DNA from 3 places in the Methylobacterium sp. Leaf361 genome. Region 3 is predicted to be linked to each of the others. Evidence: riboswitches for the same ligand, from Rfam matches in the RefSeq annotation. Region 3 holds a riboswitch; each other region holds the start of a gene.
The links. A riboswitch is a leader RNA that binds a small molecule or an ion and turns the genes downstream of it on or off. The one in region 3 is predicted to bind cobalamin.
Positions count from the first base shown of each region.

Region 1: linked by a shared signal. The riboswitch ahead of ASG32_RS02715 (TonB-dependent siderophore receptor) and the one ahead of ASG32_RS16290 (CbtB domain-containing protein) in region 3 are both predicted to bind cobalamin.
Region 2: linked by a shared signal. The riboswitch ahead of ASG32_RS10685 (TonB-dependent siderophore receptor) and the one ahead of ASG32_RS16290 (CbtB domain-containing protein) in region 3 are both predicted to bind cobalamin.

Region 1 covers NZ_LMPY01000002.1:12,473-22,388, forward strand. The annotation lists gene ASG32_RS33660 (hypothetical protein) at 356-829, shown strand; gene ASG32_RS32080 (hypothetical protein) at 900-1,235, shown strand; cobalamin riboswitch at 1,577-1,786, shown strand; gene ASG32_RS02715 (TonB-dependent siderophore receptor) at 1,895-4,120, shown strand; gene ASG32_RS02720 (ABC transporter substrate-binding protein) at 4,147-5,712, shown strand; gene ASG32_RS02725 (ABC transporter permease) at 5,709-6,647, shown strand; gene ASG32_RS02730 (ABC transporter permease) at 6,647-7,480, shown strand; gene ASG32_RS02735 (ATP-binding cassette domain-containing protein) at 7,477-8,862, shown strand; gene ASG32_RS02740 (transglutaminase family protein) at 9,298-9,916, opposite strand, start outside.
Region 2 covers NZ_LMPY01000012.1:222,469-232,426, reverse strand. The annotation lists gene ASG32_RS10690 (peptidase) at 1-222, opposite strand, end outside; gene ASG32_RS10685 (TonB-dependent siderophore receptor) at 216-2,399, opposite strand; cobalamin riboswitch at 2,684-2,878, opposite strand; gene ASG32_RS10680 (NUDIX domain-containing protein) at 2,983-3,450, shown strand; gene ASG32_RS10675 (RluA family pseudouridine synthase) at 3,593-5,008, shown strand; gene ASG32_RS10670 (alpha/beta fold hydrolase) at 4,975-5,688, opposite strand; gene ASG32_RS10665 (hypothetical protein) at 5,890-6,270, shown strand; gene ASG32_RS10660 (HAD-IA family hydrolase) at 6,341-7,006, shown strand; gene ASG32_RS10655 (ATP12 family protein) at 7,053-7,844, shown strand; gene ASG32_RS10650 (hypothetical protein) at 7,983-8,303, shown strand; gene ASG32_RS10645 (glutathione peroxidase) at 8,316-8,807, opposite strand; gene ASG32_RS10640 (hypothetical protein) at 9,033-9,293, shown strand; gene ASG32_RS10635 (hypothetical protein) at 9,324-9,857, opposite strand.
Region 3 covers NZ_LMPY01000023.1:75,425-85,382, forward strand. The annotation lists gene cobN (cobaltochelatase subunit CobN) at 1-1,411, opposite strand, end outside; gene cobW (cobalamin biosynthesis protein CobW) at 1,458-2,492, opposite strand; gene ASG32_RS16280 (DUF1636 domain-containing protein) at 2,489-2,890, opposite strand; gene ASG32_RS16285 (CbtA family protein) at 2,883-3,635, opposite strand; gene ASG32_RS16290 (CbtB domain-containing protein) at 3,652-3,834, opposite strand; cobalamin riboswitch at 3,869-4,064, opposite strand; gene ASG32_RS16295 (discoidin domain-containing protein) at 4,226-5,590, shown strand; gene ASG32_RS16300 (peptidase S10) at 5,613-7,205, opposite strand; gene ASG32_RS16305 (DNA polymerase III subunit chi) at 7,205-7,657, opposite strand; gene ASG32_RS16310 (CTP synthase) at 7,716-9,344, opposite strand; gene secG (preprotein translocase subunit SecG) at 9,501-9,935, opposite strand.

The DNA of each region.
Region 1 (9,916 bases), on a different contig from region 3:
GCGCGGAGAAGCACAAGCAATTTGATAGTACGCAGCTTCGACGACATCTGCCGTGCGGCTCTGTAATTGATCGCAAAACAGATAAGCCGATATGGCGCCGATACAAATATCCCTTCCTGATTATTGGGCCGCCTCATGAGCGCTATGTGGTGTCGTGCAGCATCCGATACTGGCCAATCAGCCTTCCCTATCCTTCAAATGACAATCGCACGCTTATTGCCCGGATCACTGCCAATCTTATGTGTCGGCTCCAATGCTCGGCTGCCCTGGCGATGCGCTTCATCGCGGCTCGACCTGCAGTGGAGTGCCGGTCGCTGCGCCGCCGCTCGCGCCCGCTGACTGTCAGAGATGCCTGATGCGGGTTCAGCTGACGGAAACGCGGCGCAGCATGGGCGCGCCTCGCCCTACAGTGCTGCGCGGACTGATCGTGCGCTTGCGCGAGATCGAGGGACCAGATCGCGATTTGGATAGCCAGATCGACACGGTCATCCACCGGATCGAGTGGCGGCCATATCGCGATGACGTCAAGATGCTTTGGGGGCACGGTCCAAGCGGTACGGTTCTCCGCCATGGCAAGGATAGTTGTCCCGCCTTCACCGCCAGCCTCGATGCCGCGCAAGAATTGCTGGAACGCATCCTACCTGGATGGTCATGGCAGGTGCATACGGGAAGTCGTTCCGAGGAGGGCTTTCATTGTGCCGTGTGGCGTTCCTGGGGGGCGAATGCGTATCGGAGGCATATCTCCGAGGCCTTCCCGACCCCTGCTCTCGCGATGGTGTTCGCACTCGTAACCGCACTGACGAACGATCCCGAGGCAGATGAACGCTGATCCGAATGTACAATTAGCGAACTAGCACGTGCTGCGCCCAAAGAGCTTTTCACCAGTGCGATCAATCCCGATGAATATCTATCGTTCTCCGATGATACCGAAGCGCCTAGCGTTGACGCTACATCATAACATTGGGCTGCCCGAGGCACGCCGACGCCTCGATCGGCGCGCGAATTGGGCTTTTCGGGATTTGGCGCGAAAAAATATCATCGTTGAATTCGATGAATGGTTCGGCAATAGGTGCGGATTCACAGTCGGCGGCTACGGCCAGAGAGGAAGCGGCGTCATTCAGGTGAACGAAGAGAGTCTTTATGTCGAAGCCCTCGTTCCCTCAATCGTTTGGCAGTTCGCTCCGATGATCGAGGCAGTGGGCCGGTATTATGCGGAGCGCCTGTTATCCGTCTAGGAGGCCGTCTGAGGCAAGGGCTCGAACGGGGCCCATCATCTTCGTATTCGGAGGACGTGCTGTCGCCCATCAGCCGGGTAGGCAAGGTCTGCCACAGGAACGCCCTCAACAGTATGCTCGACTATGAGCCAGTCGATGTTCTGCTCGTCCACGCCTCCGAAGACAATTCTCTGCGGCCAGATCTGGACCAACGACGCGAGGCTGCAGGACCGGAGGCAGCTTCTGTCAGCATATTGGGCCAACCGTCGGCTCTGGCCCGATGCGGCAACGAGCTCCTCCCTCGTTCTACGCGCCGGTGTCTAAGCTGCGTTCAATAGGTTGACTCCTCTTGCTGCAGGACCGATGAGGGACACCGTCAAGGTTCTCACGGTTTCGTGATCGTGAGCTAAGAGGGAATTCGGTGAAGCCCGCAAGGGCGAGGCCGGAGCTGCCCCCGCAACTGTGAGCGGCGAGCCGCTGCCGAGAACGATCACTGGTGCTCTGCACCGGGAAGGTCAGGCAGAGGTGACGACCCGCGAGCCAGGAGACCTGCCTTGGCAATGGTTTTCGTTTCTCGGGCGGGGTGTCCGAAGGGAACGCATGGCCGTGGCAGGCGCTGACCGCCTGCTCTCGCGCAAGCGTGCCTGGAATTGCCCTTGTTCCGGCCAAGGGCTCCCGCAATGCCGCACTGGTCAGGTCTGACGCTCTCGGAGCCACTCCGATTCGCTCACAAGCCCGGTGGCAAGGCCAGTCGTGCCCCGGCGTCCGTGCCCGGCCGGGAACAGACGTGGCCGTGCACGGTCGCTCTGGCAACCTTCCTGACCGTCGGCCTCGATCCGGTCGTCGCGTCCGCGCAGCTGGCCGCCGACGCGACCCAGGAGGTGCGGCTGGACGAGCTGACGGTCCAGGGAAACGGTGGGCCTCGTCTCGTCGCGGATGGCTATCTTGCTAAGCAGAGCGTCAGCGCGACCCGCACGGATACCCCCCTGCGTGAGGTTCCTCAGACCGTTGTCGTCGTCCCGAACCAAGTGCTCGAAGACGCGGCCGCAACCCGGATCGACACCGCCCTCGACCTCGCCGGCGTCGGTCGGGCCAACAACTTCGCAGGCCTCGGGCTCTCGGAATTCACCATCCGCGGCTTCGCCACGGGCGAGTATTACCGCAACGGCTTTCCCATCAACCGCGGCTACCCGAACTCGCCCGATATTGCCTCAATCGAGCGCATCGAGGTTCTCAAGGGCCCCTCGGCCTTCCTCTACGGCCGGGGCGATCCGGGTGGCACCTTCAACATTGTCTCGAAGCAGCCGCTGGCCGCGCGTTCCTTCGCCATCGGCACGCAGTACGGGAGCTTCAACACTAAGCGCAGCACCTTCGATGCGACGGGCGCCGTCAGCGAGGACGGGACGGTCCTGGCCCGTATTACCGGCGCGGTCGAGGACAACGGCAGCTTCCGCGACTTCGTGAGCAGTGACCGCTACTACGTCGCGCCTGCCATTGCGTGGCGCCCCACTGCGGACACGACGATCACGCTCGAAGGCGAGTTGATCAGCGCCGGGCAGATCTTCGACCGGGGCATCGTGCCGTTCCGCGGCAACGTCCTGGCGGTGCCGCGCTCCCGCTACATCGGCGAGCCCGGCCTTGCGCCGTTCCGTAACGACAACGCACTCGGACAGCTGCGTATCGAGCATCGGTTCGATCCCGACTGGGTGCTGACCGCCGGCACGCAGGTGCTGGGCGGCAACATCGCGGGCGACGCTGTGCAGACGGTCGGCATCCTCAACGACGGGCGTACGCTCCGGCGCACCCTGGACCATCGCGAGCTGACCTGGTCCGATCTCGATGTGCAGGTGAATCTCGCCGGCAAGTTCGAGACCGGTCCCTTCCGGCACACCCTGCTGCTCGGCCTGGAGTACGACAGCTACCGCTACCGGGAGGTCATCACCCGGTCGAACTCGACCACCAACCCGTTCTTCCTCGACCTGCTCAACCCCCGCTACGGCCAGGCCCTGCCCCCGCTCACCGTGCCGGGCAGCAACCTCCTGGAGAACACGCAGAGCTACGCCGGATACGTGCAGGACCAGATCGACATCACGCCGCGCCTGCACGCCCTGGTAGGCGTGCGCCTCGAGGATATCGGCCTGACCTCGACCTCCTACATCAACAACACCACGACGCGTCTTCAGGGCACGGCCGCGACGCCGCGCTTCGGTCTCGTCTACGACCTTCTCGACTGGGTCGCCGTCTACGGCAACTACGCGCGCTCGTTCCGGCCGAACAGCGGCACCGACCGCAACTTCCGGCCCTTCGCTTTCCAGGAAGGCGAGGGCTACGAGGTCGGCGCGAAGTTCGACTTGCTCGACGGCCGCCTCAGCGCCACCGCCGCCCTGTTCGACATCACCCGGACGAACGTCCTCACCGCGGATCCGGTGGACCAGAACTTCAGCGTCGCGGCGGGCGAGATCCGCAGCCGCGGCTTCGATCTGAGCGTCGCGGGCTACCTCGCTCCGGGCTGGCGGGTCATCGGGACCTACACCTACGTCGATGCTGCCGTGACCCGCGACAACACCATCCCGGTCGGCTCGCGCGTCGCCAACATCCCCGAGAACGCCTTCGCGTTCCAGAGCGTCTACGAGTTCCAGGGCGGCGCGCTGCGAGGCTTGGGCCTCGGCGGTGGCGTGAACTTCGTCGGCCGCCGCGCGGCGGGCACGGCCGTTTCGACCTTCGACCTGCCCGAATATGCGACCTTCAACCTGATCTCCTACTACCGGATTACGCCGGACGTGCGGGTCTACCTGAATCTCGATAACCTCTTCGACGAGGTCTACTACGACCGCGGCTTCAGCAACCGCTACGCCACGCCGGGCACGCCGCGCCTGATCACCGGCGGCGTCGCCGCCCGCTTCTGATACCTCTCTTCGGAGCCCCGTTCCGCATGACGTTCGTGCCCCGACCACGCCGCGCCGTCCTCCGCGGCTTGCTCGGCCTTGTCGGCCTCCTCGCACTGGCCCCGGCCGCCGGAGCCGCCGAGGACCGAAGCGCGCCCGAGCGCGCGCTGACCGTCGTTGGTCCCTGGGAGGTCGGCGGCCTCGATCCCGCGAGCAACGGCCACGCCTTCACCCGCCTGCAGGTCGCCGAGACCCTCGTTGGCGTCGATACGGCTGGGGCGCCGGCGTCCGGCCTCGCCACCGGATGGACGGTCGCGCCGGACGGCCTAACCTGGCGCTTCCCCCTACGTTCGGGCGTCAGATTCCATGACGGCTCGCCCCTGACCGCGGAGATCGCCGCCGAGAGCCTTCGACGCGCCCGGGCGAATGTCGGTCCGCTCTCGCGCCTCCCCATAGCCACGATCTCGGCCGAGGACGGGGCCGTCGTCGTCGTGCTGAAGCGGCCCTTCGCGCTGCTGCCGGCCTTTCTGGCGAACCACACCACGATCATCCTGGCGCCGGCCTCCTACGACCCGAGTGGGCGGGTCGTCCGGCTCATCGGCACCGGGCCCTATCGCGCCGTTACGGTCGCCCCGCCGCTGCGGATCGAGCTGGAGCGCTTCGACGGCTGGTGGGGCGGACGGCCGGCCATCGCGCGGGCGCGCTACCTCGCCGTCGGCCAGGGCGAGACGCGCGCCCTGATGGCTGAGAGCGGCGAGGCCGACGTCGTGATCTCGATCCTTCCGGTCTCGCTCGCGCGGCTGCGACGGAACCCGAAGCTCGCGGTGCAAACGGTCACCCCACCCCGGACCCGGCTCCTGAAGCTGAATGCAGGCTCACCCCTCTTCTCCGACCCGCGCGCCCGACGCGCGCTGAGCCTCGCCCTCGACCGCGCCGGCCTCGCCAAGGTCCTGCTGCGCAATCCCGGCCTTGGGGCCGACCAGCTCTTCCCGCCCGCCGTCTCAGGCTGGCATGCTGAGGGGATCCCGCCGCTGACCCGCGATCTCGCGCAGGCGCGCCTCCTCCTGGCGCAGGTTGGCTGGCGGCCGGGGACGGACGGCATCCTGGAGCGCGACGGCCGGCGCTTCGCGGCCACCCTGCGCACCTACTCCGCCTGGCCCGAGCTGCCGCCCCTGGCGGCGGCCATCCAGGCGCAAGCCCGCGAGGTCGGCATCGATCTCGCCGTCTCGATCGGCAACACCTCGGACATCCCGGCCCGCCACCGCGACGGCAGCCTCGATCTCGGCCTGATCTCCCGCAGCTTCGCCATGATCCCGGATCCGCTGGGCACGATCCTCCAAGACTTCGGGCCGGACGGGGGTGATTGGGGCGCGATGAACTGGTCGAACGCGGAGACCGCTTCCCTTCTCGACCGGCTCGCCGTCCTCGCCGATCCGGCCGAGCGTGAGCCGCTGCAGCGCAAGCTGGCGGAGATCCTGCAGGCCGAGTTGCCGGTCATCCCGGTGACCTGGGCCGAGTTGGCGGTTGTTGCCAACCGGCGCGTGGCCGGCGTGCGCGCCGATCCACTCGAACGGAGCTACGGGCTCGCCGAGATGCACTGGGGGACGCCATGACGCGGCTTCTCCTCGGACGGCTGACCCAGGCCGCGCTCGTCGCGCTCGTCGTCGGCGGCCTGTGCTTCGCCCTCGTCCGGGTCCTGCCAGGTGACGCGGCCTTCCGCATCGCCGCCGACCGGTACGGCCCGGACGCGCTCACCGCGCAGGCCGCGGAGGCCGTCCGGCAGGAGCTCGGCCTCGACCGACCATGGCCGGAGCTGCTGCTGCACTGGTTCGGCGAGCTCGCCCAGGGGCACCTGGGCAACTCCCTGGTCAGCGGCGAGCCGGTCTCGGAGGAACTCGCGAGCCAGCTCGGGCCCAGCCTGTGGCTCGCCGCCTGCGCCCTCGTCCTGTCCCTGCTGATCGGCCTCCCGCTCGGCCTCGTCAGCGGCCTGCGGGCCGAATCTGGCCTCGACCGGCTCGCGCTGGTCGGAGCCGTGGCGCTGCGGGCCCTGCCGCCCTTCGTGCTGGGCCTCGTCCTGATGCTGGTCTTCAGCATCCGGCTCGAATGGCTGCCGCCGGCCGGCTACGGCACCTGGCGCGAGATGGCGCTTCCGAGCCTGACCCTAGCACTCGGTCTCGCCGCCGTGTCGAGCCGCGTCGCGCGCGACGCCGTCGCCGAGGTCGGGGCCACGACCTACTATCGCTTCGCCCGGCTCAAGGGCCTGCCTGAGCGGGCGGTGCTCGTCCGGCACGGGCTGCGCAACGCCGCCATCCCGGTCGTCACCTATCTCGGCCTCCAGGCGGTCTACCTCATTGAGGGTGTCGTCGTGGTCGAGTCGCTGTTCGCCTATCCGGGCATCGGCCACGCGCTGGTTCATGCCGTCATCGCCCGTGACGTGCCCATGGTTCAGGGCACCGCCCTCGTCATGGGCCTGATGTTCGTCCTCCTCAACCTCGGGGTCGACCTACTCTGCCGGTTCCTCGACCCGCGCCTGGGTGCCACCCGATGATGCTCCAGATGCAGGACCTCACCGGCACGGCGCTGACGCGTCCGACCGCCCGGCCGATCTCGCGCCGGATCGGCCTCGGGCTCCTCGCCCTGCTCGCGGCCTTCGCGCTCCTTGGCCCAATCCTGGTGACCGCCGATCCCGCTCGTCAGGACCTGTCCGCGAGCTTGGCGCCCATCGGCGGCGACTTCCTGCTCGGGGCCGACCATTACGGGCGCAGCCTGCTGGCGCGGCTTGCACACGGGGCTCGGCTTTCCTTCGGCATGGCGCTGCTGACCATGCTGAGCGCGGCGATGCCGGGGCTCCTGCTCGGCGTGCTGGCGGCCTGGCACGGCGGCGTGACGGAGCGGGCCCTCGTAGCCCTGTCCGACATCGTCCTCGCCTTGCCCGGGCTGCTGCTCGTGCTGCTCCTGCTCGCGTTCGCGCCTGGTCACTTCCTGCCGCTTTACCTCGGCCTGTCGCTCTCGCTCTGGGTCGAGTTCTTCCGCGTCGCCCGCACCACCACGGCGCGACTGCTCGTCGAGCCGCGGATCGAGGCCTCGCGCCTGCTCGGCTTCGGGACCTTCTACATTCTGCGCCATCAGGTGTTGCCCGAGATCGCGCCGCTTCTTCTGACGTTGGCCTCCTTCGCGATGGGCACGGCCATCCTGGCGATCTCGACCCTGTCGGCGATCAGCGTCGGGCTGCAGCCGCCGACGCCGGAGCTCGGCAGCATGATTGTCGAGCTCCTGCCCTACTACGCCGAGGCGCCACTGGCGGTCTTGATGCCCGGCATCCTGATCTTCCTGCTGGTGCTCGGCCTGCAGCTCACCGCCCGCGGGGGAACGGTCCGGTGACGGCAGCCCTGCGCATCGAGGATCTCACAATCCGCACAGGGGACCGGGTCCTGGTCTCCGGCTTCTCGGCCTCGGTCGGGCGGGGCGAGCCGCTCACGCTGCTCGGCGAGTCTGGCTCGGGCAAGTCGCTCGTGGCCCAGGCCATCATGGGGACCCTGCCGCCGAGCCTTGTGGCGAGCGGGCGCATCCTCCTCGACGGCGCGGACCTCCTACGCCTCGACGAGGTGGCCCGACGAAGCCTGTGGGGACGGCGCATCGGCCTCCTCCCCCAGGAGCCCTGGACCGCCCTCGATCCGACCATGCGCGCGAAGGGCCAACTCGCCGAGGTCCACCGGTATGTGCATCGGCGCCGAGACGCGGACAGCCTCGCGGCCATGGGGCTCAGTGAGGTCGCCCTCGCCGATGCGGGCGGGCATTACCCGTTCCAGATGTCGGGCGGCATGTGCCAGCGCCTGGCGCTTGCTATGGCGCACGCGGCTGACACCCCGCTGCTTCTGGTCGATGAACCCAGCAAGGGCCTCGACGGCGTCCTGCGTGCCGACGTTGTCGCGCGGCTGCGGCGGGAGATCGCGACAGGACGTTTGCTGCTCACCATCACGCACGACATCGCCTTGGCGCGTGCACTCGGCGGCACGGCCTGCGTGATGCTCGACGGGCAGGCGGTTGAGGCTGGGCCGACGGCGGGTCTCCTCGATGCGCCGATCCATGCCTACACGCGGGCGCTGATCAATGCCGACCCAAGTGCCTGGTCACCTCGCGCGTCAAGGCAGCCGGGCTCCTCAGTGATCGAGGGGACTGGCTTGGCCAAGGCGTTCGGGCGCCGGCAGCTGTTCACAGACCTGAGCGTCCATGTCCGGGAGGGAGAGATCGTCGCCGTGGTGGGGCCGAGCGGCAGTGGCAAGACCACGCTCGGGAATATTCTCATCGGCACCGAGCGGCCGGATTGCGGCTGGGTCCGGCGAATGCCGGGCATCGTCCCGACTAGGTTCCAGAAGCTCTACCAGGATCCTCCGGCGGCCTTTGTGTCGCACCAGACCTTGGGTCGAGCGTTCGACCACCTGGCGCGAAGGCATGGCTTGGCTCAGGAGCGGATTGAGCAGCTGCTCACGCGCCTCAAGCTCTCGCCTGGCCTCCGAGATCAGCGCCCCGGCGAGCTCTCGGGCGGCGAGCTGCAGCGCTTCGCCCTCGCACGCGTGCTGCTGCTCGATCCCGTCTTCTTGTTCGCGGACGAGGCGACGTCACGGCTCGATCCCATCAACCAGATGGAGGTTGCAGGTTTGCTTCGCGAGGCCAACGAGCGGGACGGTCTCGCAATCCTCTTCGTCACGCATGATACGGCGTTGGCCGAGCAGATTGCGGACCGATCAATTATGCTGCGATAGTGGGAAGCTCTCATATCTAAGCGTTCGGTCCGTGAGCTTCGCCGCCCTACGCTGCACGTCCGCTTCGAGGGTGACAGCGGTTGATCGCGGCGGGTGCCCTGGATACCTGCGAAGGGTAACTCTTGGGCCTTCATCCGAGCCGTGAAGAATGTCCGGTTCACCGCCTTGCCTGCTACGAAGCGGACCAGCAGCTTTCGGCCAGACTACGTCATGCCAGAACGCCGTCACGCGCAGAACCGGACGTTCGGTTTCGCGCCCAAGTCGGTCATTCAACTTGTTTGAATAACGCCCAACAAGCAGACATCAGCGCTGCATTTATTGATCTGCATCGAGGACGCGACACGAATTCGCGGTATCTTGGATGCGGCTTGATGGCTTTTGTAGTCAAACGGTCAACGGCTGCAAGCAGCCAACGCCGCATTCAGAAGTCCGCGGTTATATGGGAGGCGCTTCTTCCGTCGTCACGTGGAACGCGACGAGTTCGTTGGGGCCAAAGGTCAGCGTCAACGGGACATCCGCGGCGTCCCGACCATAGGCAATCAGAATCCGACCGATGCGTGAACTGTTGTTGCGCGGATCAAATGTGTGCCAGCGGCCCCCGAGAAAGACCTCCATCCAGGCGGCAAAATCGCCGGGCGCATGGGGCAGCGGCAGACCGATGTCGCTGACATATCCGTTGCAGTAGCGTGCCGGGATGTTGAGACACCGGCAGAACGCGATCGCCAGATGCGCATAATCACGGCAGACGCCCCGCTGCTCCTCGAATGCATCGAAGGCCGTCCGCGTTGCCCGAGCATGCTCGTATCCGAAGGTAATTCGATCATGGACGTAGTCGCAGATCGCCTGCACACGCCCCCAGCCCGGCGGCAGGTGGCCGAACAGATCCCAGGCGATCGATGACAGACGATCGGTCTCACAGTACCGACTGCCGAGGAGGAACAGCACCGTGTCCGACGGCAACGTCTCGATGGCGGTCTCCCCAGCGTTGGAGACCTCCGGGTCGCCGCCGCCGGGGTCCCGCACGATCGTGTCGGTCCGCAGCTTGAAGCGGCCA
Region 2 (9,958 bases), on a different contig from region 3:
CAGCGCCGCGTCCGGCGCGACCGCGACCTGATCCCAGGCGATCGGGGCGAGCCGCGACAGCCGCTCGGCCTCGGTGAGCGCCGGGAACGGCACGTAGAGCATCACCAGCCCGGAGCCGATCCACAGCGCGAAGAACAGCCCCGCGGCGATCCCGGCCCAGCGGTGGAACAGGAGCAGCCAGCGCCGTCCCGCCTTGCCGAGCCGGCGCGGTCGGCTCACCACGTCACCGTGTAGGCGACCTCGACCGAGCGCGGGCGCCCGAGCAGCCAGTTGGTCCCGACCCCGTTCACGGCGTTGCCCGAGATCGCGTAGACCTTGTCGAACAGGTTGTAGACCCGCACGGACAGGCGCGAGTCCGCCGTCACCTGATGGTCCAGGACCGCGTTGACGAGGTTGTAGGCGGGGCGCCGCGCCGTGTTGCCGAAGTCGCTGTAGACCTGCCCGACGTTCTGCAGCCCGACCCGCGCGGTCCAGTCGCGGGTGACGTCCCAGGTCAGCCAGAGGTTGGCCACGCGCTCGGGCACGTCGATCGGCTGGTTGCCGGCATACGAGACGGTGGCGCCGTTCACCGTCTGGTCGAACCGGTCGTACTGCGCGTGGAGGAGCGCGAGGTTGCCGTCGAGCCGCCAGCCCGGCGCGAAGCGCCAGCCGAGCGCCAGCTCGAAGCCCTGCGAGGACTGGCTCCCCACCTGCGTGGACAGCGTCGGCTGGCCGGGGATCGCCGAGATCAGGTTGTCCTTGACGATCCGGTAGCCCGCGACGGTCCATTCGAGGGCGCCGTCGAAGGCCAGCCCCTTGGCGCCGATCTCGACCTGATCGCCGGTCGCGAGCTTGAAGCCCGCCAGCGACTGCGACAGCGTGATCAGGCTGTTCACCGGGTCGGTGGCGAAGCTGTACTGGGCGTAGAGCGCGCTGTCCGGCGTCGGGTTGTAGACGAGGCCGAACCGGTAGCCGAGCGCCCGGTAGGTCTTCTCGAACCGCGATCCCGTCTGCAAGTCCTCGCGGTTCAGCGTCGGCACGTCGAGGCGCACGCCCGTGAGGAACGACAGCTTGTCCGACAGGATCAGCCGGTCCTCGGCGAAGACCGAGGCCTGGCTCGTCTGCGTCGCGTAGGCCGGACGCGCCCGGCCGTTCTGCGGGAAGAGGCCCGGATCGTAGCCGGTGAGCGGCACGCTCGTGGTCTGGTCGAAGTAGAAGTTGTTGGTGTGGCGGAAGTCGATGTGATTCACGTCGAAGCCGGCCACGAACTGGTTCGGCAGCCCGACCAGGCTGCCCCGGAACGTCGCGTCGAGGCGGTCTCCGACCTGCTCCTGGTTGTGGTAGATCTCCAGGTAGTCGCCCCGGTCCACGAGCCCGGTGCCGCGGTTGTAGCTGTACTGCTCGACGTCGAGCCAGTGGCGCCGGCTGGTCAGCCGGTAGGCGGTGTTGCGGATCGTGATGTCGGCCGAGGGGGACCACTCGGTCTTGAGCTGGGTCCAGTTGTCGGCCCAGGTGATCTTCGCGTCGCGGACGTTGTAGTTGTTGAACCGGATGAGATCCGGGATCCGTCCCTCGACCAGCGGGGTGCCCCAGTAGCGGGCGGGCTCCTGGTAGCCGAGATCGTGGCTCAGGGTGAAGGCGAGGTCGGCGCTCGGCCGGAACAGCAGGGCGGCGGAGACCGCGAGGTTACGGAAATCGCCCTCCGGCCGCATCCAGCCGTCGGCGCGGTTGCCGCTGACGTTGAGGCGGTACGCGAAGGTGTCGCCGTACTCAGCCTGGCCCAGCGGGCCGCCGGAATCGAGGGCGAGCCGCGCGACCCCGTCGGTGCCGATCACCGCGCGGGCGGCGTTGATCGGCACGAAGACCGGCTTCTTGGGCACCACGTTGATGACGCCGCCGATGGCGCCGTCGCCGTAGAGCACCGAGGACGGCCCGCGCAGCACCTCGATCCGCTCGACGTTCCACGTGTCGAACGGGAAGGTCACGGTGTTGGCGCCGACGTAGAAGCGCGTGCCGTCGTAGAGCTGCTGGATCGAGTTCGGGCCGGCGAAGCCGCGGGACGTGAACGCGCCGTTGCCGTTGCCGGGCGCCGCGATGGTGGTGATGCCGGTCGCGTCCTGAGTCACGGCCTCGGCGATCGTGTCCTGGCCGCGCAGCCGCGCGGTCTCGCCCGACACGATGTCGAGGCTGGCCGGCGTCTCCAGCGGCGTCAGGCCGAGGCGGCTCGCGGTCCGGTCGGGGGTGCGCAGGTTGAGGCCATTCGGCGGCAGGCGGCTCGGGTCGCCGCCCGCGCCGGCGACGGACAGCTCATCCAGCGTGACCGCCTCCTGGGCGGCGGTCGGACTGGCGAGGAGCGCGAGGAGAACGCCGCAGAGCGGGGCCCGCCCGCCGGGGCGGGAGCGATGGGTCGATAGAGACATGGGGAAAGCGGTCCGTGCACGGCGCGCGCCGGCCCCCGCGTCCTACAAGCATTGTAATAACATTACAATGCGCTCGCTGTCCGGTAGCCTCTGCCCGTGCGGGCGCGCGACGGCGTGCTGCGACAGGGCTCGAGGGGTTCGAGACGGCGGAGACGGGCATGGGGAACGGCGTCGCGGGCGCGCTTGTTGTGGCACGTCACCGCGAACGAGGCCTCGGCGGCCGCCTCCCCTCGGGACTGGCGTCGCCTCGACACCCGCCAGGACACCCCGCCCGGCGCGTTTCGCGTGTGACCACGGCTGACGGCAGGTCTCCTGGCTCGCGGGTCGCCGCCCTCGCACCGTCTTCCCGGGGTGGACCCAGTGACGTGGTGGTGAAGGGCTCGCCGCTTACAGTTGCGGGGGCAGCCGCGGCTTCGGGGCGAACCCCTCACCGCGTTCCCTTTTGATCCCCGAGGGGAACCGTCGAGCACAGCTTGGCCGTAGCGGGGGCGGGCGTCAACCGTGTGTCCGGTTGTTGCCGTGGATCGGCGCGCTGTGCGCCGGTCCGTTGCGGCCTCGCCGACGACGGGCTAGCCCGTGCGGGATGACGGTCTGGCGGCCCCCTGCGGAGATTCGCGTGAAGGCACTGGGTCTGCCCCGGCGCGGCAACAGCCTGCTCGTGGCCGAGGTCCGCGCGGATGACGGGCGGCTGAAAGGCGTCCGGCCGCTCGGCGGCAGCGTCACGTTCGGCGAGCGGGTCGAGGACGCCGTGATCCGGGAATTCCAGGAGGAGCTCGGCGTCACCGTCTCGGTGCTCGGCGGCCCCCGCGTCATGGAGAACATCTTCACGCACGAGGGGCAGGTCGGGCACGAGGTGCTGTTCCTGTTCCCCGTCGCCCTGCCGCCGCGGCGGTTCGACGGGCAGGAGCGCTTCGTCTTCCACGAGGATTCCGGCACCGCCTGCGTGGCGCGGTGGTGCGATCTGGACGGGCTCGACGTGCCGGGCGGTCCCGACCTCTTCCCCGCCGGCCTGAAGGCCCGCCTCCGCGACGCGTGGCGCGCGGAGCCCTGACGGACCGGGCCGGCCCACCGCCTTTGCCGCTCGGCGCGGGCGATGCTACAGCCGGGCAATCCCATCGGTCCGGACGTCCGCGACGCCGCGGCCCATGCGCCCGGACGCTCCGTCCGACGCGGAGACGGGTGCCGGCGGAAGCATGACGATACGACCTCCCAGAAGCGGCGGGCCGACGGGGCGCAAGCCTCAGGCCGGCAAGTCCAGCGCCAGCAAGTTCAGGGGCGGCAAGGCCCAGGCCGACGGCCGCGCCCGCACGGGCCCGCGCACCAGCGCCCGCGACGCCGCCGAGCGCGCGGCCCGCAACCGCGGCGAGGATGCCGGCACCCGCGATCCCTGGGGCGCGCAGGCCGCTGCGGCCCCGGCGCCGGCCCGGCCGCCGAAGCCGCGCCGCGACGCCGCCGCACCGCGCGACGCCGCACCGCGCGACGCCGCGGCGGGCAAGCCCGGCGGCCGGCCGCCGGCCAAGCGCTCGGCGGCCCCCTCCCCGGCCCTCGCCTCTGCCCCCGCGCCCGGTCCGACCCGGCGCGAGCAGCGCGCCGCCGCCTCCGCGACCCTCGCCTCCGGCGTGCAGACCCTGACCGTCGAGCCGGACGAGGCTGGGATGCGGATCGACCGCTTCCTCACCGCCCGCTTCCCGCTCCTGCCCTTCACCCGCGTGCAGACCATCGTCCGCAAGGGCGAGTTGCGGGTCGACGGCAAGCGCGCCAAGCCGAACGACCGGCTGGAGCCGGGCATGAGCGTGCGCGTGCCGCCGCTGCGCCTCGACCAGCCCACCGAGCGGCCGCGCAGCGCCGCCCGCGAGCAGGACGACGCCGCCTTCATCCGGTCGCTGATCCTCTACGAGGATGCCGACATGATGATCCTCAACAAGCCCTTCGGCCTCGCGGTCCAGGGCGGTTCGGGGACGGTCCGGCACGTGGACGGCCTGCTCGCCGCCCTCACGGGTCCGGACGGCCAGAAGCCGCGCCTCGTCCACCGGCTGGACAAGGACACGGCCGGCTGCCTGATCATCGCCAAGACCCGGCTCGCCGCCGCGACGCTGGCGAAAAGCTTCCGCTCGCGGGCGGCCCGGAAGATCTACTGGGCGCTCACCGCGGGCGTGCCGCGGGTCCGGCAGGGGCGCGTCTCGACCTACCTCGCCAAGGAGGAGCCCACCGACGCCGACGCGCGGATGCGGGTCGCCAAGCACGGCGACGAGGGCGCGAGCCACGCGCTGACCTACTACGCGATGGTCGATCAGGCCGCCCAGAAGCTGTCCTGGCTGTCGTTCAAGCCGGTCACCGGCCGCACGCACCAGCTGCGCGCCCACGCGGCCCATATCGGCCACCCGATCGTGGGCGACCCGAAATACTTCTCCGTCGAGAACTGGGAGCTGCCGGGCGGCATCCAGAACCGCCTCCACCTGCTCGCCCGGCGGATCGTCATTCCGCACCCGCGGACCGGCAAGCCGGTCGACGTGAGCGCGCCGCTCCCGCCCCACATGGCGCAGAGCTGGAACCTCCTGGGCTTCGACGCCGCCCGCTACGACCCGATCGTCGAGGCTCCGGAGGCCTGAGCCCGCAGCCAGGGCACGATCACGTCCGCCAGCGCGTCCGGGGCCTCGAGCGGCAGCATGTGGCCCGACCCGTCGATCACCCTCAGCGTCGCGCCTGGGATGCCGTCGCGGAGCTCCCGCGCCTCGTCGAGGCTGCGCAGGGCGTCCTGGGCCGCCGCCACGACCAGGGTCGGGCAGCCGATCGCGCCGAGGCGGTCGCCATCGGATTCGCGCGCCTGCCCGGCCTGGCGCAGGAAGACCTCTCCGCCGAGGCGGTCGCCCATCTGCCGGATCCGGCTCAGGAGGGCGCCGTCGCCGGCGCGGTCCGGGTGCACCGACTGGAGGATCGCCGACCGGCTGAGGCCCCGGTAGCCCTGCTGGCGGATATGGGCGACGGCGGCCGCCTTCCGGCGCGCCTGGGCCGGCGTGTCGGCCCGCGACGAGGTGGCGACGAGGACCAACGCCTCCACCCGGTCCGGCACGAGCCGGGCGACCGCGCGGGCGACGTAGCCGCCCATGGAGAAGCCCACGAGCCCGAAGCGCGGCGGCGCCTCCGCGACGACGCGGCGCGCCATGTCGGCGATGGCGGCGTCCCGCGCGAGGTCGCCGTGCGTGATCGGACCCACCTCGGCGAGGCGCGCGACCACGTCCGACCAGAGGTCGGCATCGGTCATGAAGCCGGGCAGCAGCACGAGGTTCATCGCCGGATCACCCTTCCCGTCCCCCAGATAACCGTCACGCGAGCGCCCGTCAGCGCCGCGGCATCTCCGGTGAAAGTCGGGTGCGGTCCGGGCGTCCCGCGCGGCGCATGCCTTGGCAACCGGCCGCGCCGCCTCATATGCTGCCCCGCGCCCCGCCGATCCGCCGCGGGGCCTGTTCCCGGCGGTTCGAGACCCTGACACATGAAGCTCGCGATGCTGGCCTGCCTCGCCGCCCTGTGCCTCACCGGGCCGATCGCGCATGCCGCGCCGGGCGAGACGACCAGGGCGGCGCCGACGGCGAACGGCACCCACCCCCCCGAGACGGCGACCCCGCATCCGGCCCCGGCGCCCGCCCCGGGCGCGGCGCCCGCGCAGGCCGCCCCGCGCACCGCCAACAGTGCCCGCGCGGAGCGCCGGCGGCGCTCCTACGCGGCCTGCAACCGCGCCTCGCATCAGCGCGGGTTGCGCGGCGGCAAGCGCCGGCGCTTCCTGATCCGGTGCCGGCTCGGCTACGAGCGGACCCGGATCCCCGGCGGCCAGCCCGCCGCGGCCGCGCCGGCCCAGCCGGGCCGGAAGCCGTGACGGGGACCCGCCTCCTTTTACCCGCGCCGGCGGGGCGGCTCGCGGCGCGACTTCCGGCGCGTCGGTCGCGATGAGGCTCGTCGTCTTCGACGTCGACGGCACCCTCGTCGACAGCCAGCACCTGATCGTGGCGGCCCAGGAGGTGGCGTTCGCGGAGAACGGCCTGCCGGCGCCCGGGCGGCGGGAGGCCCTGTCGGTGGTCGGCCTGTCGCTGCCGCAGGCCTTCCGGCGCCTCGTCGGCGAGGACGGCCCGGTCGCGGAACTCTCGGAGAGCTACAAGCAGGCCTACAACCGCCTGCGGCTCGACCCCGCCCACGAGGAGCCCCTGTTCCCCGGCATGGCCGACCTGCTGACCCGGCTGCACGGGCGCTCCGACGTGCTGATCGGCCTCGCCACCGGGAAGTCGCGGCGCGGTGTGGACCGGCTGATCGCGCATTACGGCTGGGCGGACTGGTTCGCCACGACCCAGAGCGCCGACGACGCGCCGTCGAAGCCGGATCCGACCATGCTGCAGCAGGCGATCCGCGAGGCGGGCTGCGAGCCCGAGGCCACCGTGATGGTCGGCGACACCACCTTCGACATCGCCATGGGCGTGGCGGCCGGTGCAACGGCCGTCGGGGTGGCCTGGGGCTACCATCCGCCGGACGCGCTCTACGGAGCCGGGGCCGTGACGGTGGTCCCGAGTGCCGCCGCGCTGGAGGCGCTGCTCCTCGAGGGGCTCGCGACCGGCTCCTGATCGCGGGAGGCTCGCGCGCGGGGCCGGAAGCGCCTATCTCGCCTCCATGAGCGATCAGACGACAGACTGGCTCGGGCAACCGAGCGACGGTGACAGGCCCGACCCGGTCCGGGCCGCCCGCGGCCACGCCAAGCCGGCCCTGCCCCACCGCTTCTACAAGGAAGCCGGCTTCTCCGAGGATGCCGACGGGTTCCGGCTGACCCTGGACGGACGTCCGGCCAACACGCCGGCCCGCAACCCTCTGCGTCTCCCCAGCCGGACCCTGGCCGAGCGCGTCGCGGCGGAGTGGCAGGCCCAGGACACGGCGATCGACCCCGCGCGGATGCCCCTGACCCGGCTGGCCAACACGGCGATCGACGGCGTCACGCCCCGCCTCGCCGAGGTCGCGGCGGATCTCTGCGCCTACGCGGGCACCGATCTCGTGGCCTACCGCGCCGGGGATCCGGAGCGCCTCGTGGCGGCCCAGGCGGAGGCCTGGGATCCGATCCTCGCCTGGGCACGGGACGCGTTCGGTGCGCGGGTGATCCTGAGCGAGGGCGTCATGCAAGTCGCGCAGCCGGCCGACACGATCCAGGCGCTCTCCGCTGCGGTGAACGCGGTGACCGACCCGTTCCGGCTGGCGGGCCTGCACACCCTGACCACGCTGACCGGCTCCCTGCTGATCGCCCTGGCGGTTCTCGAGGGCCGGCTGACGCCGGCCGAGGCCTGGGCCGCGGCCCACGTGGACGAGACCTATCAGGCCGCCGTCTGGGGGCGCGACGCCGAGGCGGAGGCCCGCCTCGAGGCGCGCCGGACGGAGTTCGAGGCGGCCGCCGCGTTCGTCGCGGCCGGCGGCTGAGCCCGGGCCGCGATCCGGCGCGGTCGCGCAGATGCAATTGCGCAACAATCCCGCATTCGCGGCGCCCGCCCCGCGTCGGCGGCTGACAAAGCGCGAACACTGTTTTAGGGTTCGAAGTACATTGTGTTCGAGTCGACGATGCGTTCCGATCAGCCTGTCCGTTGCAGTTTTGAAGGCGAACTGGCCAATCTGATCGCGTCGAAACAGTTTTCCCGCGATCTCGACGGGCGCTACGCGCTGTTCGACGCCCTCTCGGACCTCGAGCGCCGAGCACAGGGCGCCGGAGCGCCCGATCTGACCTTGCGCAAGATTGCCGAGATCCGGTTCCTGGCGGGGATCCTGCGCGAGTCAGTGCGCCCGTTCCCGATCGCGCCCCTGCGGACGGTGCTGCGCGTGCGTGAACGGATCGACGCGCGCCGCGCGGTCTCCGCCGAGGCCGCGGATCTCGACGCGGTCTGACGCGGGCGCGGCTCAGGCGGGCTCGGCCAGGGCCGCCTGGATCTTAGCCTCCAGGGCCGCGGGCTTCGTCCCGGGCGCGAACCGGGCGATGACCCGGCCGTCGCGTCCGACCAGGAACTTGGTGAAGTTCCACTTGACCGCCCGCGTGCCGAACAGCCCGGTCCGGGCCCGGGTGAGATGGGCGTAGAGCGGATCGGCGCCCGACCCGTTCACCGCGACCTTGGCGAGCACCGGGAAGCTCACGTCGTAGCGCAGCGCGCAGAAGCTCGCGATCTCGACGGCGTCGCCCGGCTCCTGCGCGCCGAACTGATTGCAGGGAAAGCCCAGGACCGTCAGGCCCGCATCCCGGTGCCGGCGCCAGAGCGCCTCGAGCCCCTCGTATTGCGGGGTGAAGCCGCAGCGGGAGGCCGTGTTCACGATGAGCAGCACCTGACCGCGGTGCTGCGCGAGCGGGTACGGCGTTCCGTCGGCCGCGGAGACGCTGAAATCGTGAACGGTCGTCATGGCCGATCACTCGGGCAAACCGGCCGGATCCGCAAGGCTCGCGCGTCGCGACATGGCGTCGGCGCCGCGACGCGGTCCCGAGATCCCGGCCGCGACTCTAACCCCGTATATGGCCGAGCCCGCGCGCGTGGGGTAACGGGTCCGTCAATCGCGGCGACGGGACTCGGCACGGCCGCGAGTGAGGGGTACCCGCATCCCCCGCCTGGACCCGACCGGGACGTGTGGATGCCGCGCTATCACTTCAACATCCACGACGGATCCACGATCTTGGACGGCGCGGGAACGGAGCTGCCGGACTGGCAATCCGCCCGGCTCGAAGCCGTCCGGCGCGCCGGCGACATCCTGAGGCAGGACGCCCAGCGCATCGCCCTCGGCGAGGATTGGCGGATCGAGGTGACGGACCAGACGGGGCTGATCCTGTTCCAGATGACGTTCCTGGTGGTCGAATCCCCGGTCATGCGGCGGCATTCCGGCACCGAGCGCTGACCCTGCCCCGGGTCTGGCCGGTCGCCCGGTTCAGGCCGGCACTTTCCGGACGTCGAAGCTCGGGCCCTGGGGCGTCATCCGGTCGGTGGTGACGATGCGCTCGTCGGCGCCGACGATCCCGAGGCTGACGTCGCGGTCCGGCAGGATGACGGTGGTGCTCTTGTTGACGTGGACCAGCACGTGCCGGCGCAGGGGCACCGAGGCCACGGCCCAGCGCCTGAGCTGCCCGTAATAGGGCTCGCGCCGCCAAGCGTTCGCCTGTCCGGGATCGACCTGCACGTTCATGTTGCGGGTGAGCGGATCGAGGCTCAGCACCATCTTGGCGCGGTCCGGCTTCCATTCCGGGCCGAGCCATCCCTCCGTCATCCAGAGGCAGTGGAAGGCCCGGCAATGGTCCGGGCGGGTGGCGTGGATGGCGCAGCCCTGGCCGGCCTTCGTATGGCGGCACCACTGGCCCGCGACGCTCTCGACCGCGGGCACGTCGTAGACCTTGCAGCACAGCGTGCAGGCGCCGCAGGCGCGGCCGGGGGCGGGTTGGGCGACGTAGGCTTCCGGATTGAGCATCGGTCGGGCGCGGCGAGGGGCGGTGCTGGAGTAGCGCTGGCGGCATGCGTCCGGCAACGGCCGGACGCGGATCCTCCGGGCTACCTGACGGGGCATCGGGT
Region 3 (9,958 bases):
CCCAGCTGTCGGTCACGGCGGCGCGGACGTCCTCGGAGAGCGTGCGCCACCACGCCGCGTAGTCCGCGAGCGGCACCCGGAAGGCGGCCGGGCCCTCCGTGAGCGCCGCCATCAGCGCTCCGGGCTCCGGAAGCGCGCCCGCCGCGTAGCCCGCGGCCGCGAGGTCGGCGGCGATCGCGCGGGCGCTCGCGGGCGTGTCGAGGCCGACCGCGAAGCCGGCCCGGCCGCCGCGGGCAGGGTAGTCGGACAGGACCAGGGCGACGCGCCGCGCCGCCCGGGGCAGGGCGGACAGCCGCAGCCATCCCGCGGCCCGGTCGGCCAGCGCGGCGATGCCGGCCTCGTAGGGCACGGCGCGCCGCTCGGCGAAGCCGGCGATCTCGGCACTCTCCTCCTTGAACGAGATCGGGAAGCCCGAGAGCCGGCCGTCGAATTCCGGCAGCGCGACCTGCATGGCGAGATCGGCCGCGCCGAGACCGCGGGCGGAGGCCTCCCAGGCCGCGCGGGGCGAGCCGACCGTGAAGGCCTGGAGAACCGGGCAGTCGCCGCCGTCGAGCACGAAACCGGTCTCGTCCTCGCGGGCCGAGAAGGCGGTCGCGGCGATCACGAGGTCGGGCCTGCGCGCGCGCACGGCCGCGGCGACCGCGGCGGCGGCCTGTGGCTCCTTCAGGCTGGATACGGCCATCGGCAGCACGCCGATCCCGCGCGCCCGCAGGGCGGCGGCGAGGGCGACGAACGGGCCGGTGTCGCCTCCGAGCACGGCGGAGCGGTAGATCAGCAGGAGCGCGACGGGCTCCGCCGCGCTGCGCGCTCCGGCGAGCGGGACCGCGGTTGCGGCCGCGGCGAGGGCTGCCTCGAGGGGAAGAACTCCGCAGCCGGGGCACCAGGGAAACCCGCGCGGGAGCGGCTGCGGCGGCTCGACCGGGCCGTCGGCGCCCAGGCGGATCGCGAGGCGCCGCAGCATCCGCCGCAGGTTGTCGGGGCCGCCGGCCCGGAAATAGGCGTCGAGCTGCCCGGCGAGGTCGGGATCGGTGGAGAAGGCGGCGAGGCGCGGGTCCGGCCGGTCGTCGCCCGGCAGGACCGCGAGGACGACGCCGTGCGCCCGCGCGGCCTCGGCGCAGCGCTCGATCCCGTAGCGCCAGTAATCGAGGCCGCCCAGGCAGCGGATCACCACGACCTTGGCGCGCGCCACGACGCGCTCGACGTAGAGGTCGACCGAGAGCGGGTGCCGCAGCCTGGCGAGCTTCGCGAGCCGCAGGCTCGGCAGGCCGGGCTCCGCGGCGTGGGCCTGCCCGACCGACGCGAGGTCGCTGTCGGTGAAGGACAGCACCACGAGGTCGCCGGGCTCCTGCCCGAGATCCACGGCCGCCTCGCCCTCGTCGAGGGAGACGGCATCGATGCGCACGAGATGCACCGCGGCGGCCCCTAGAGCGAGTCCGGGCGGGCGTGCGCGACCGGCCTCATCCCGCGAGGGCCGCCGCGACGGCGTTCTTGTCGAAGCCCTTGAGGCCGATCACCACCAGCGTCCCGTCGCGGGCTTCCCCGGCCCGCCAGGGGCGGTCGAAATGATGGGTCACGCGCCGGCCGACACCCTGCACCACGAGGCGCATCGGCTTGCCCTCGACCTCGGCGAAGCCCTTGATGCGCAGGACGCCGGCGGCCTCGGCCGCCGCCTCAACCCGGGCCGCGAGATCCCCCGCGGTCACCGCCGGGCGCACCGGCAGCGCCACGGTCTCGAAATCGTCGTGGTCATGGTCCTCGCCCTCGCCGTGATGCGAGGGTCGGGCGTCGAGATCGTCCTCGGCGGCCGCGCCGAGGCCGAGCAGCACCCGCGGGTCGATGGCGCCGTTCTCGGTCTCGACCACCTTCACGGCGCGGGGCAGGTGCCCCTCGACCTCGGCGCGGACCCGCGCCCGCGTCGCGGCGTCGATCAGGTCGGCCTTGTTGACGACCACGAGGTCGGCGCAGAGGAGCTGGTCCTCGAACACCTCCTCCAGGGGGTTGTCGTGGTCGACCGACTGGTCGGCGGCGCGCTGGGCCGCGAGGGCCTCCGGGTCCTCCGCGAAGGCGCCCGAGGCCACCGCCGGGCCGTCGACCACCGCGACCACGCCGTCGACGGTCACCCGCGAGCGGATCGCCGGCCACTGGAACGCCTGGACCAGCGGCTTCGGCAGGGCGAGGCCCGAGGTCTCGATCAGGATGTGCTCCGGCGGTTCGGCGCGGCCGAGCAGGGTCTCCAGCGCCGGCACGAAATCGTCCGCGACCGTGCAGCAGATGCAGCCGTTCGGCAGCTCGACGATGGCGTCCTCGGTGCAGCCCTCGACGCCGCAGGCGGCCAGGAAGGACTTGTCGAAGCCGATGTCGCCGAACTCGTTCACCAGGATGGCGAGGCGGCGCCCCTTGGCGTTCTCGACCACGTGGCGGACGAGGGTCGTCTTGCCGGCCCCGAGGAAGCCGGTGACGATGGTGCAGGGGATCTTGTTCACGAGGGTCATTCCGCGGGCTCCAGGGTGCCGGCGGGGACCGGGCGGGGTTCTGGGAAAGGGGGGATGCGGGCGATCACGCCCTTGCGGAACGCCTCCGGACGCTCGCGCCAGGGCACGATGCCGTCCGGGGTCGCCGCGTAGGCCGCGAGACCGCCGAGGATGATCTCGGCCGAGGCGGCCGGATCCATGTCGCCGTAGACGTAGGTCCAGCGGTCGGCCGCGGCGACCGCCACGGTGCAGGGCCGCTTGCAGACCGACAGGCACTCCACCGCCTCGACCCGCAGGTCCGGCGTAGCGCCGCTCCGCCCCCGGAGCGCCTCCAGCAGGCGGGCCCCGGCGCGGGGCCCGTCCGGATCGTCGTCCGGGCGGCGGCAGGTGGTGCAGACGTAGAGAACGGTCTCAGGCACGGGCCGCTCCCCGATCCGCGCCGCGGGCGAAGGCCTGCCACGCCCAGCCGAGCCCCAGCCCGATCAGGATCCAGAACACGAAGCTGATGGCGAGCGACCGCGCGGCGAATTGCGCGGCGAGCGCCGCCGGAAGTTCGGATGCGGCCTCGGGCGCCTGCGGGGCGCCGACGACGTGCGGGGCGATGATCAGGACGAGCCCCCCGAGGATCGTGATCAGCGCGCGGCGGATCGTGATCAGGTAGAGCCCCATGCCGGTCGCCGCGGCGGTCATCACCCACCACGCCTGCCGCGTCGCGAGCGGGGCCGCCGCGCTGCCGGGCAATTCCGGCGGCAGGCCGAGGCCCGGCGCGAGGGCGACGCTGGCGAAGCCCGCCACCGCGAAGGCGAGGCCGACCTGCGGCGTGGGCTCGCGGCCGCAGGCGAGCATCACCGCGCCGAGCAGCAGCGCGTAGCCAACGCCGCCCACGAGGGTCGCGAGCCCGGTGAAGGCCATCCGCGGCAGGCCGGGCGCGGGCTGCCATTCCGGCGCGGCGTCGGGCGCGGCGTGGTCGTGCCCGGCATGGGCCAGCACGATCGGGAACGCCTTGATCGGGAGCGCCTTGGCAGCCCGGTTCGGCGCCTCCTGCTGCTCGTAGCGCTCGACCGCGACGATCAGCGGCGAGGTCAGCGTGAGTTCGAGCCCCGTCACGATGGCAGCCGCGAAGAAGCCGGCGGCGAGGGCCGCCGACAGGAGCCGGATGATCATCCCTGGTCCCGGGACGTCAGTGGCAGGGGAAGTTCTGAGTGTGCCGGAAATCGTGCGCCGCGTTGTGGAGCGCGATCGCCGGCGAGAAGCCCGCCATGAACAGCAGGCCGAGGCCCAACACGGCCGCGAGCGCGACGGCGATCGGGCGCTCCGACGCGCGGGTGCCGGCGGCGACGGGGGCGAGGGTTTGCGTCGTCATCAGAAGCGTCTCCAGCCGCCCCACCGGCGGCATTGCGGGATCCTGTCACGACGGCAGGTCTCCTGGCTCGCGGCTCGGCGCGCCCACCGCCTTCCCGGATCGCTCCGGTGGCGCTTGGCGGGCGCTCGCCGCTCACAGTTGCGGGGGCAGCCGCGGAATCGGGGCTTCAAACCCCTCACCGCATTCCCTTTTCACCCCGTCTCCGGGGCACCGTCGCCCGGCCGTTGTAGACGCATGACCGCCGGGACACAACGGAGCGGCGCCGGATCGCGGCCGTTTCCCGTGCCCGCCCCGCGATCGGGGCGGGCTTGACGGCCGCGCCCCGGAGCGGGCACCGCCGCACCCGATACCCGCCCGGCCCCGGCGCGGGCGCTGAACTCCCGGAGACCCGATGGCCCCGACAGACGATCCGATCCCGGTTCTCGTCGATCTCGCGGCCGGCCGTGAGCCGCGGATCGTCTCCGATGCGGGCACGGGAACGACGTGGCTCGAGGTCGACCTCGGCGGCCGCTTCCCGATCCATTCCGTCGCCCTGCGGCCGGGGGAGGGGGCGGTTCCCGCGGAGCCCGGCGACGTCGCGGTGGCGGTCTCGCAGGACGGCGTGACGTGGGCCGAGCCGGACCTCGCCGGCTGGACCGCGACCCCGGACACCCTCGTCGCCGCAATCGTCCCCGACGAGCGGGCCTGGGCGCGCGCGGTCCGGATCGCCGCGCCCGAACCGGCCCGGATCGCCGGCATCGGCATCCGCGCCGACGAGGCCGCGGTCGACCTGATCGCGCTGCGGGCGATGCTCGGCCTCGACGTGACGCTCCTGAACGAGAAGCCCGGCGCCAACGTCTACGTCACCTACGCGCTCCAGTCGGCGCCCGACCGCGCCAGCCACGCCCTGGTCGGCCTGTCGCTGTTCGAGAACGGCGCCTTCGGCAACTGCCTCGTCCAGTACATCATCGCGGTGTCCATCGCGAAGGCGCTCAACCTGAAGTACATCAAGGTACCCAAGGTCGACCGCAGCAAGGTGATCTTCCTGACCGAGCGGCTGACCTGCGACGGGATCACCTTCATCCCGCCGGACGAGCCGCTGCCGGCGGACGGCTACTTCCTGTCGGGCCTGTATTTCGACCCGACGCAGTTCGAGCGCGTGACCGCGCTGCGGGGGCCGACGGATTCGCGCGCGATCGTGCAGAGCGTGATCCGGCCGCTGTTCAACGGCCTGCCGAAGAGCTTCCCGGTGAAGCCCCACGACCAACTCCTGATCCACATCCGGTCGGGCGACATCTTCAGCACCTGGGTCGATCCGCACTACCCGCAGCCGCCCTTCGCGTTCTACCGGATGGTCATCGACCGGCTCCTGGCCGAGGGTCGGATCCGCTCGGTCAAGCTCGTCTTCGAGAACAGACTGAATCCGGTCATCGCCGAGGTGGAGGCGTACGCCGAGCGGCGCGGATTGCCCGTGGAGATCCAGAGCGAGTCGCTGATCTCCGACGTCGCGGCGCTCGTGAACGGCCGCTACCTCGTCTTCGGGCTGGGGACCTTCGGGCCGGGGATCTGCCACCTCTCGGACCACGTCGAGCAGGTCTTCTACTTCGCGTCGAACTGGCCGCAGGGCTTCCAGTCGATCCCCACCATCGGGAAGGTGGTCGAGGTCCGCGATCTCGAGGGCCGCTACATGAAGGTCGGCGAGTGGCAGAACACCGACGCGCAGCGCCGGACGATGGTGGATTACCCGGCCGAGGCCCTCGCCTTCGACGACGCGTGACCGGCGCGGCGGGCCGGAGGCGCTACGGCGCCGTCCGGAGATGCTCGGCGGGGGCTCCGGCCGGACGGGTCGAGCCGGCGTCGCGCACCTTCAGGGCGTCCGTGTACATCCGCTCCACGTCCGCCCGGAAGGCGGCGCGCGAATCCGGACGCGTGTAGAACATGTGCCCGCCCGGATAGACCGCGAGGCTCAGGCGGCCGGCGGCGTAGGCCGGGACCTGCGCCAGCAGGAGCTTCGAGGCGAAGTAGGGCGTCACCAGGTCGGTGAAGCCGTGCGCCACGAGGACGCGCAGGTGCCCGTCGAGCGCCAGATCGCCCTTCAGGTTCGACAGGACCTCGGGCGCCTGCCGGCCCGAGCCCCAGCTCCAGCCGCGATTGACGGCGTTGTTCAGGAGCTCGTAGCGCATGTTGGTCACCGGCCATTTCAGCGTCCGCGCGTAGAGGTCGAGCATCGCGCTCGTCAGCGGTGCCTGGAGGGCGGTGAGCTGGGGATCCTCGAAGCTCGACTGGGCGGCGTCCGGGTTCGGGTCCCAGCCGGTGATGCCGGTGTCGTAGGCGCTGGTCACGCGGCCCTCTGCGCGGTCGATCTCGCGCTGGACGCTGCGGGTCGAGAGGCGCGCCGCCTGCGCGCGCACCAGGGCGGGGTCGAGACCGACGAGGGGCGCGACCTTCTCGGTCATCCGGGCGACGGCGGCCGTGTCGCTCGGCCCCTTGAGCAGGTCGCTCAGGTACGGGCCCGAGGCGTAGGCCTCCGCGTCGCCGAGCAGGGTCGGCGTCGGCACCGTGCCGGCCCGCTCGAGCGCGCCCGCCGCCAGCGAGGGCAGCTTCAGCACGTAGCCCCACGGATTGGCCCGCGGCGTCTCCAGCCACGCGAAATCGAGCACCGGCGAGAGCAGCACCATGCCGGACAGGCCGACGCCGATCTCCTCTTGGAGCTTCTCGGCGATCAGCGGGCCGCGGAAGCCGCCGTAGCTCTCGCCGACGAAGAATTTCGGGCTCGCCATGCGGTCGTTGACGCGCAGGTAGCGCGCGATGGTCGCCGCCAGGGTCGAGGCGTCGGATTCGATCGACCAGTAGGCCTTGCCGTTCCCGTCCGCGGCCCGGCTGTACCCGGTCCCCACGGGATCGAGGAAGATAAGGTCGGTGAAGCCGAGCCACGTCCCGTCGTTGGGCGTCAGCGTCACCGGCTGCGACGGGCTGATGCTGTCGCCGCCGACCGGCAGCCGCCAGGGCCCGATCGCCCCGATATTGAGATAGGCCGAGGCGGCGCCCGGGCCGCCATTGACCGCGAAAGTGACGGGACGCTCCCGGCCGGCCTGCGGCGCCATCGTGTAGGCGACGTAGGCGATCTCGGCCTGCAGCTTGCCCGCCTCGTCGACGAGGGGCAGGCTGCCGGCGGTGGCGGTGAAGTCGAGGGTCCGGCCGTCCGGCAGCGTCACGCTCTGCTTGGTCGTCGAATCGGGCGGCAGGCGGCGCCCCTCCGGTCCGCGCTGCGCCGGTTTGCTCTCCGCGGGATGGCCGTGCGGCGCGTCCTGGGCGAGGGTGGCTGGGGGCGCGGCCAGAGCCAGGGCGAGGGCGAGCGCGGCGCGCGCGAGACGTGCGTGGGGGGCCACCATCAAGCCTTCTTGTTCCAGCGTCCGGACTCGTCCTGCTGCCAGTAGGCCACCGCGTGACCGGCGTCCTTGGCCTGCTTCCACTGCTCGCGGGCGCGCAGCAGCGCGTCCTGGTCGGTCCCGTCGAACAGGATGCAGATCCGCTCGTACTGCCCGGCGTCGGGCGGCAGGTCGGCGCCCTCCACCAGGAAGCGGATCGAGGCGGTGTTGGGATTCACGTCCCGGAGCGTGAGCACCACCGGCTGGCTCGCGGCGTCGGGCTCGCGGTCGGTGCCGTGCGGCAGGAAGCTCTCGTCGGAATAAGTCCAGAGGTGGTCATCGAGCGCCTGCAGGCGCTCCTCGCTCGCCGCCTGGATCGCGGACTGCCAGCCGCGGTCCAGCGAGCGCTCGACGAGGTTCGGCAGCACCTTCTCCAGGGGCTGCCGCTGCATATGGTAGAAGAGGATCTCGGTCACGGCACCGAGGATATAGGGCCGCGGGCCGCCGCGCGAGCAGCGGCGCGCCGCCGCGGCCTCAGACCAGGCGGCTCTGCTCGATCGCGGCGCCGACGAAGCCCTTGAACAGCGGGTGCGGCTCGAACGGACGCGACTTCAGCTCCGGGTGGAACTGCACGCCGATGAACCACGGGTGCCCGACATGCTCCACCGTCTCGGGCAACAGGCCGTCGGGGGACACGCCCGAGAAGCGCAGGCCCTTGGCCTCCAGCCGCTCGCGATAGGCCATGTTGACCTCGTAGCGGTGGCGGTGGCGCTCCGAGATCTGATCGGACCCGTAAATCTGGGCGATCTTGGACTCGGGGTCGAGCTTCGCCTCGTAGGCGCCGAGCCGCATCGTGCCGCCGAGATCGCCGGCCGCCGCGCGCCGCTCCAGCTCGTTGCCGCGCAGCCACTCGGTGAGCAGGCCGACCACCGGCTCGGCGGTGTCGCCGAACTCCGTGGAGTTGGCCTCCGGCATCCCGGCCAGCGAGCGGGCCGCCTCGATCACCGCCATCTGCATGCCGAAGCAGATGCCGAGATAGGGGATGCGCTTCTCGCGGGCGTAGCGGGCCGCGCGGATCTTGCCCTCGGCCCCGCGCTGACCGAAGCCGCCCGGCACGAGGATCCCGTTGAGGCCTTCGAGGAAGGGCGCCGGATCCTCGCGCTCGAACACCTCGGCCTCGATCCACTCGAGATTGACCTTCACCCGGTGGCTGATGCCCCCGTGGGTCAGCGCCTCGGTCAGCGACTTGTAGGCGTCCTTCAGCCCCGTGTACTTACCCACGATGGCGATCGAGACCTCGCCCTCGGGATTGCGCACGCGCTCGGCGATGGTCTGCCAGCGGCCGAGATCCGGCTCCTCGCCGTGCTCCAGGCCGAAGTGGCCGAGCACCTCCCGGTCGAGGCCCGCGGTCCGATAGGAGAGCGGCACCTCGTAGATCGAGGCCACGTCGAGGGCCTCGATGACCGCGGTCTGGCGGACGTTGCAGAACAGCGCGAGCTTGCGCCGCTCGTCCATCGGGATCGGCCGGTCGCAGCGGCAGAGCAGGATGTCGGGCTGGATGCCGATGGAGCGCAGCTCCTTCACGGAGTGCTGGGTCGGCTTGGTCTTCAGCTCGCCGGCGGACGGGATGTAGGGCAGCAGCGTCAGGTGGACGTAGCAGCAGGTGCCCCGCGGCAGCTCCTGCCCGAGCTGCCGGATCGCCTCGAAGAACGGCAGGCCCTCGATGTCGCCGACCGTGCCGCCGATCTCCACCAGCACGAAGTCGAAGCTGTCGTTGCCGTCGAGGACGAAGTCCTTGATCGCGTTGGTGACGTGCGGGATCACCTGGATCGTGGCGCCGAGGTAGTCGCCGCGGCGCTCCTTGGCGATGATGTCCTGGTAGATCCGGCCCGTCGTGATGTTGTCGGCCCGGCTCGCCGGAACGCCGGTGAAGCGCTCGTAATGCCCGAGGTCGAGGTCGGTCTCGGCGCCGTCGTCGGTGACGAACACCTCGCCGTGCTGCGTCGGGCTCATCGTGCCCGGATCGACGTTCAGGTAGGGGTCGAGCTTGCGCATCCGGACCCGGTAGCCGCGGGCCTGGAGGACCGCCGCCAGGGCCGCCGAGGCGAGGCCCTTGCCGAGGGAGGAGACCACGCCGCCGGTGATGAAAACGTACCGCGTCATGGGCCTCGGTCCATAAAGAAGCTGCTGGCATTTGCCAAACGACGGAGGCCCCGGCCCGCGCATGGGCTGGGGATCGCGGAACGCATGGCGTGGACCGGCCGAGCGCCGGTCCGTCGGGACAAGGGTCGGACGCTGCGCCGCCGGTGGCGCGCGCCGTCAGCGCGACTGCGGCGCTTCCGGAACCGCCGGCTGCGCGGGAGACGACGGAGCCGGTGCCGGCTGGGCCGGGGCGTTCGCGGGCGCCCGGTCCTGCTGCTGGCGCAGCGTGTCGAGCAGGTTGTCGGCACCGGTCGGCTGCTTGGCCGGCTGGCCGGACGTCTGCGGCGCGCCCGTGTCGAGGATCGACTTCGGCGCCGCCGAGCGGTGCGACAGGATCGCGAGGGTCAGACTGGTGGCGAAGAACAGGGCCGCCAGGATCGCGGTGGCCCGCGTCAGAGCGTTGGCCTGGCCGCGGCCGGTCATGAACCCGCCGACGCCGCCACCGCCGCCACCGCCGCCGAGCCCGAGTCCGCCCTCGGAGCGCTGGAGCAGCACGACGCCGATCAGCGCGAGCACGATGATGAGGTGGACGACGATCAGGACGGTCTGCATCGGTGTTCCAGGATCTTCTTCAG